Regions from separate parts of the Soonwooa sp. genome, predicted to be linked through region 1. Evidence: riboswitches for the same ligand, from Rfam matches in the RefSeq annotation. Region 1 holds a riboswitch; the other holds the start of a gene.
The links. Region 1 has a riboswitch for S-adenosylmethionine ahead of RT037_RS11570 (Na+/H+ antiporter NhaC family protein). Riboswitches for the same ligand answer to the same signal wherever they lie in the genome.
Positions count from the first base shown of each region.

Region 1 (3,869 bases):
TACATCAACACACCAAATCCATCGGAAATCCATTTCCGATTGTTGGCGATTATTTTAATAATTTTTATAGCAATAATTTACCTTTTGATTTGACGGGCGCTCAAAAACGCGTTCTCAAAGAAATCCGAACCGATATGAAGCGCTCCACCCAAATGAATCGCTTGTTACAAGGCGATGTTGGATCGGGTAAAACGATGGTTGCACTTTTGACGATGTTAATTGCGATGGATAATAATTTCCAAAGTTGTATGATGGCACCGACTGAGATTTTGGCGCAACAACATTTTAATTCCATTCAGGATTTATTAAAAGATTCTAATGTTAAAGTCAAATTGCTGACAGGTTCTACCAAAACGTCAGAACGAAAAATCATCCACGAAGAATTATTATCTGGTGAACTTTCCATTTTGATTGGGACGCACGCCGTTTTGGAAGACATCGTACAGTTCAAAAATTTAGGATTGGTAATTATTGATGAGCAGCATCGCTTTGGTGTAGCACAACGCGCCAAACTTTGGGCGAAGAACAAAATTCCGCCACATATTTTGGTGATGACGGCAACGCCAATCCCAAGAACTTTGGCGATGAGTTTTTATTCTGACCTTGATGTATCCGTGATTGACGAAATGCCAGTTGGTAGAAAACCTATTGTCACAGCACACCGTCGCGAAAAAGACCGCGCTTATGTTTACAACTTTTGCCACGAAGAGTTAAAAAAAGGACGTCAAGTTTATTTCGTTTATCCATTAATCGAAGAATCTGAAACTTTAGACTACAAAAACTTACAGGATGGTTTTGACCATATTCTTAACCATTTCAAAAGTTATAATATCGCAATGCTTCATGGCCGAATGAAGCCCGATGAAAAAGACCAAGCGATGCAATATTTTGCTTCGGGAAACGCACAAATTATGGTTGCAACAACCGTTATCGAAGTTGGCGTTAATGTCCCGAATGCCTCAGTTATGGTTATCGAAAGCGCCGAAAGATTTGGACTTTCTCAACTTCATCAGCTGCGTGGACGCGTTGGTCGAGGCGCTGAACAGAGTTATTGTATCTTGATGACGTCTGACAAACTTTCTGCGGAAAGTCGCAAACGCATCAAAACGATGTGCGAAACCAATGACGGTTTCAAAATCTCCGAAGTTGATATGGAACTTCGAGGTCCAGGCGACATTTTGGGGACACAACAAAGTGGTGTTGTCGATTTTAAAAAGTTAAACCTCATGACGGATTCGCAAATTATAAAATTGGCGAAACTCGCTGTAGAACAACTTTTAGAGAAAGATGCACTTCTTGTCCATCCCAATCATCAAAGCATGAAAAACTTCTACATTAGACAATATAAAGGCAAAAACAAATGGTCTAAGATTTCGTAACGATTTGGTACTTTAAGTTTTTACACCTATTTTTGTCACACTTTTATCACGAACCTCAGCAGAGGTAGCAACCTGCAAAACAAGCAAGGTGCTAAAACGATAAGCCAATTTTTGGAAAAAATGTTGCACTATCTTCTGCTGACTTCGCCAAATAACGACGTATGACAACAGAACATAAACCTCGCGAAAGCTTTATCAGCTTGATTCCTTTTTTAGTATTTGTCCTAAGTTTTTTAGGAGCAGGAATTTATCTTAACGACTTTTATGCCTTGCCCTCTCCTATTGCCATGGCACTAGGAATTATCACTGCTTTTCTAATCATCAAACTTCCATTTAAAACAAAAATGGACGAATTTCTGAAAGGTTTGGGTGATAAAAATGTGTTAACTATGTGCGTTATTTATCTTTTGGCAGGCGCGTTTTCTACCGTTTCTAAAGCGTCGGGAAGCGTTGATGCTATCGTAAATTTAGGTTTAGAATATATTCCTGTTAATTATATTGCGCTTGGTATTTTTATATTGGCTTCGTTTTTATCTTTGGCGTCCGGTACTTCGGTTGGCAGCATTGTAGCACTTGGTCCCATCGCTATCGAATTGGCAACAAAAAGTGGCGCCGATGTTAACCTCATCGCAGCGTCACTATTGACAGGCGCAATGTTTGGAGATAATCTTTCGGTGATTTCTGACACGACAATTGCTGCTGCACAATCTTTGGGAAGTAAAATGTCTGATAAATTCCGAACTAATCTTTGGATTGCAGCGCCAGCATTTTTAATAACGATTTTTATTCTACTTTTTAATAATTCGGAAGTTACCCAAATACAGGATTTATCTAGACAAAGCGGCAGTTTTTATCTTTTAATTCCGTACATTTTGGTTATAGGTTTGGCATTTGCAGGCGTTGATGTTTTTTTCGTTTTATTAATTGGTGTTGTCGTGTCAGGAATTATCGGTCTATCAAATAACAGTATGGACTTGTTAAGTTTTGCAAAGGAAAGTTATAATGGTTTTACTTCGATGACTGAGATATTCCTTCTATCCTTATTAACAGGCGGTTTAGCTGCAATTATCGAATATGCGGGTGGTATACGATTTCTTTTAAATAAAATTTTAAAATCGATAAAATCGAGATTTTCTGCAATGTTGGGAATGGGCGTTTTGGTAAGTCTTGTTGATGCTTGTATTGCAAATAATACGATTGCGATTTTGATAACGGGAAAAGTTGCAAAACCAATTTCTGAGCATTATGAGTTTGAACCTCGAAAAATGGCTTCGGTATTGGACATTTTCTCATGTATTATCCAAGGTATTATTCCGTACGGTGCGCAGGTATTAATCTTGGTGAGCTTTGGAAAAAATAAGATTGACTACATCCAACTTATTAGCCAATCTTATTATATTTGGTTGCTTTTGATTTGCGTTTTAGTATTTATTTTCTTGAATAGAAATCAAACTTATAAATTAAATTCCATTAAATAATCGTCCATTACATAACCACTTCCAATATCGAAAACTGCTTCGCCGTAGACTTTGTAGTTTTGAGATTCGTAAAATTGACGCGCAACATTATTTTTATTCACTGTTAAAATAATACGATTATCTCCCACGGATTGGGTATGTTTTTTAACGAGATTAAGACCAAATTTTCCAGCGCCTTTTCCTTTAGCTTCTGGCACAAGATAAATGCGATGCAACTTGGTTGTGTTAGGTTCTAAATGATGTTCGAAACCAACAAATCCCAAAGGCGTTTCATCATCAAATATTAAAAAATAATGATAATTAGGATTTTGAAAATGTTCTAAAATTGCATTTTCAGTATACATCATATCGAGCATATATTCTAACTGCTCTTTTGATAAAATCTTTGAGTAAGTGTCTTCCCAAGAAATTCTGGCAAGCTTCTGTATCAACTCGATATCGAATTGCGTTGCAGGTTTAGTTGTAATCATATTTAAAATAAAAAATGGGCCGAAGCCCACTTAATTATATATTTTTCATTTCAGCTTTGATCCTATCTTGTAGACCTTCCGAAGCTTTTGTTAAGGGTAATCTCAAAGTATTTTTAATAATTCCCATTTCTGCAAGAATAGTTTTAACACCGCAAGGATTTCCTTCTGCAAAAATTAGTCTTGTGATGTCCACCAACTTGTTATGGATGTCGTAGGCTTCTTTAACTTTACCATCGAAAGCTAGTTGTACCATCCTCGAAAACTCTTTTGGATAAGCTTGTCCAATTACCGAGATCACGCCATTACCACCAGCCAATGTTACTGGAAGCGTATATTCATCATCACCCGAAACCAAATTAAAATTAGCAGTTTTTTTTCTCACAATATCAAAATATTGCAGAATATTGGGCGCCGCTTCTTTAATCATAATCAAATTCGGGAATTCTTTAGCTAATCTTAAAGTCGTATCTGCTTCGATATTTTGCCCCGTTCTTGACGGAACATTGTAGATGATAATATTTTTACCAGTCGCAGCAATTGCT
Region 1 covers NZ_DAMBQF010000028.1:31,381-35,249, reverse strand. Annotated here, with positions in the region: gene recG (ATP-dependent DNA helicase RecG) at 1-1,379, shown strand, start outside; SAM-I-IV-variant riboswitch at 1,418-1,510, shown strand; gene RT037_RS11570 (Na+/H+ antiporter NhaC family protein) at 1,541-2,857, shown strand; gene RT037_RS11565 (GNAT family N-acetyltransferase) at 2,833-3,327, opposite strand; gene dapA (4-hydroxy-tetrahydrodipicolinate synthase) at 3,362-3,869, opposite strand, start outside.

Region 2 (3,869 bases), on a different contig from region 1:
AAACAATCCTGCTTCCGTAAGATTGGAAAAATCGATGCTTTGACGTTCCTGATACGAATAAAGTCCTTCTATAGTTAGTTTCTGTGGAATCATATTTTTTTTAATTAGAGTTCTCGATACGCTGCGCTACTCGAACTGACGTTGTGTTTTAAATATTTAATGATAGCTGAAGATAATCATTATAATTATGTTAACTATTTAATCAAGTTCACTATTCCGACCGATGTTGTGTTTAAGACGTTTGAAAATAAAATTCAGATAAATATTCTTAGTCGGTAACGTTGTTTCGGTCGTCAGTTCGAGTAGATTTTGAAAAAATCGTATCGAGAACTTTAGTCTTATATTTTTAAATTCTTTTTTGCAAGATTTGGTAAATCTTCAAATCTGCCATCAATCAAAGCTTGCTTTTTAGCTTGAGACCATTTTTTGATTTTCTTTTCAAAGGAAATTGCGAGGTTGATATCTGTAAAATCACAATAATAAACTAATATTAATGGTCTTCTTGTATAGGTGTAAGACCCAAAATGCTTACCTTCTTGATGTTCTATAAGCCTTTGGTGGACGTCCGAGGTTACACCAATGTAGAAAGTGTTATCAGAACAAAGTAATATGTAGACATAAGAATTTTGCATAGAAATCTTTATTCCTTCTGAATTTCTTTAAGCAAATCCATTAATTCTTCATTAGGTTCTTGATTAGCGTTTTTCGACTTGAAATAATCGACGAAAAGAGGCTCTAAATCTTTTGTGATGTCAATTTCAGCGATTTCAGTCTTTTGATTTTCGATGTTTTTCACTTTTGGAATTAAATAAATTATACCGTCATGACTTTGAAAAATTCGTTTGCGATCTTCTGCTTTCAAAAAAGAATCAGATTCGATGGTCAATTCAATTAATGTATTGGGGTTTTGTGTCAACCAAGTGATTGTCTCATCAACATTATCGAAACTTTTTCTAACCAATTGCCGTCCAGATTTTAATTCAATTTTTTCAAAAGAAATGTTTTGGTTGGGTTTTGCATCAATAATGGAAACAAATTTGGTTTGGCCAGCCTCTGAAAAGCTATAACAAAGCGGTGAAGAACTGTAAACAACAGGTTTTTCTTCCGTTCCAATATTTCTAAAGCCGTGCAAATGTCCCAAGGCCGTATATTGAATTTGATTGGGAATTGAATCGGAATACACCATATCTGCATTTCCGATTTTGATTGGTTTTTCACCTTCAGGTTCTTCTAAAAGTGCAGTACCACGCTTATTCATATATAAATGCGTAGTCAAAATATTAACACCGTTTTCATCACAGAAGTCGTCGGTAATAGTTTTCCAATGTTCGGCTAAAGTTTCGTTCAAAGCTTTTTCTTTTTCTTCACCGAAATACTGTTTCAACCGAACTTCATTGGCGTAGGCCGTATGAATTAGTCGAATTGGATATGCGAACTGATTTAATTTTAATTCTAAAAATCCTTCTAGAGAATTTATAATTTTGAAATTTTCTACTTCAAATTCTTGAATTTTAGCTTGAGGATGTCCGATAAGAATAATGCCGCATTCGCGAGCCAAAGGATCTGGCGCATTAATCAAATTGGGAGAATCGTGATTTCCTGCAATGGCGATTACGGGACGTTTTCCGTTGTTTGACAGTCGTTTTAAAGTTTTATAAAAAAGTTCAACCGCCTCAACACTTGGATTGAAATTATCGAACAAATCGCCCGCAATAATTACCATGTTAACCTTGTGTTCATCAGCGATTTCGATGATTTCATTCATCACCGAAATTTGCTCCTCCAATCGTGAAAATCGGTCTAGGCGTTTTCCTAAATGCCAATCGGCAGTATGTAAAATTTTCATGATTCGCTATCTTGTTGTTGATTCTCCTTCTCAATAAAACTGGCTCTAATTTCTTTTAATCTAGCTTTTCGTTTTTCTTCGGATTCTTGAGTTTTCCTCTTCTTTTGGTCGATTTTTTTCTTGTGCGCTTTTCGGTTGGCATCCGTATTTCTGCTCATTTTTAAGCCTATTTAATGAAGCTAAGATAGTGAAGTTTAAAAGGAAAATAAAAAGGAAATCCGTAAAACTAAAGTTTTGTTTTTGTACTTCGTATGCCTTGAATAGTCTTTTAAATGTCAGATTTTCAATCTATTATATATGAAGTGATTTTTGTCACGTTAAAAAAATTTCGTCAAAAAATTTATTCTGCCTAAGTTTGTAGCATGATTGCGAATTGTTGTCATACTTATTAAGAAAGACGGAGGGATCTGACCCATTGATGTCTTAACAACCTGCCAAAATATGGTAAGGTGTTACATTCAGCCTTTGAAAAAAGGAAAAATAAGTTGAAATACGATATTTGTCGGGTATTTAGGATGCCTGTCTATAATAACTTCTTTCAGCTTTGGCTGGAAGAAGTTTTTTTTGCTCTAAACTTAAAAGTAAATTTTTAAAATATGAAATCTAAAATTAATTTTAATCGAGGAAAACAAGTCGTTGTTACGACAGCTGTTGTTTTCTTTTCAGGAGTTTATTCTATTCAAGCTCAAGAAGTTGCAAAACCCAAAGATACAACTTCTGCTAAGCATATTGAGGAAGTGGTGATTGTTGGCTCTAGAAGTGGAGGACGATCAAAAGCAGATAGTCCTGTTCCTGTCGATGTGTTTAACCTAAAAGGTTTGCAAGAGTCGTTGCCACAGACTAACATCAACCAAATTCTTAATTCGATTGCGCCGTCTTTTACATCGACTATTCAGACCAATGCTGATGGAACGGATCACTTGGATCCTGCGCAGTTACGCGGTTTGGGACCAGACCAAACTTTAGTTTTGATTAATGGAAAACGAAGACATACTTCCGCTTTAATCAATGTAAATGGGACGCCAGGAAGAGGAACTGTTGGGACAGACCTTAATGCAATTCCAGCTTTTGCGCTTAACAGAATCGAAGTTCTTCGCGATGGTGCATCAGCGCAATATGGATCGGACGCGATTGCAGGAGTGCTCAACTTGCAATTGAAACGTGATACTGGAAAATTGACTGGACAGTTTAATTATGGAGGTTATTTGACACCGACTGCTAACGATCACACGGGGAATTATGATGGACAACAATTTCAAGTGGACTTGAATTATGGCAACAAAATCGGCAGCAAAGGCGGTTTTTATAATTTAACTTGGTCTTCACAATTCCGTGAACCAACAAGAAGAGCAGGTACAGAAAGTGATCCTATCTACAATGCCTATAATGCTATCGAAAAAAGAGCTGCTGAAAATGGTGTGAACTTGGCGTCTTATTTTAGCAATATTGGACAATTGAAAGGTTCAGCTGGTGAACAAGATTTTGTGAATTTAATACATCAATATGCGCAAGATGTTAGCTATTTCGGTGGCGATTTGCAGTCGAAAATCCAGTCTGCTAATAGTATTTCTGCGTTGCAATCGGTTTTAAATCCGAGTTCTTTTACAAAAGATCAACTGAATTATTTTACCGATCAAGAGTTGGCATATCGCGGTTTAACAAGAAAAGATTTTAACATGCAAGTTGGACAGTCCAAACTTAATAGCCATCAAATATTTGCAAATGTTGAAGTACCAATAAGTGATGACTGGAAGGTCTACACTTTCGGTGGATATTCGACAAGAAATGGTTCTTCAGGAGGTTTTTTCAGACGTCCATCACAATCAAGAACTTTTACTGGATTGTATCTTGATGGTTACTTACCACAAATTAACACAAGCATCCAAGACGTGTCGTTCTCTGCCGGCGTCAGAGGGAAATTTGATGGTTGGAATATTGATCTTAGTAATACTTTCGGTCAAAATAGTTTTGATTATACCATTAAAAATACAAGCAATACCAGTTTGCGATTTGCGTCGCCGTC
Region 2 covers NZ_DAMBQF010000007.1:92,157-96,025, forward strand. Annotated here, with positions in the region: gene RT037_RS05985 (AAA family ATPase) at 1-93, opposite strand, end outside; gene RT037_RS05990 (GIY-YIG nuclease family protein) at 339-632, opposite strand; gene RT037_RS05995 (exonuclease subunit SbcD) at 641-1,846, opposite strand; gene RT037_RS06000 (hypothetical protein) at 1,843-2,004, opposite strand; SAM riboswitch class I at 2,229-2,333, shown strand; gene RT037_RS06005 (TonB-dependent receptor plug domain-containing protein) at 2,443-3,869, shown strand, end outside.
Region 2: linked by a shared signal. The riboswitch ahead of RT037_RS06005 (TonB-dependent receptor plug domain-containing protein) and the one ahead of RT037_RS11570 (Na+/H+ antiporter NhaC family protein) in region 1 are both predicted to bind S-adenosylmethionine.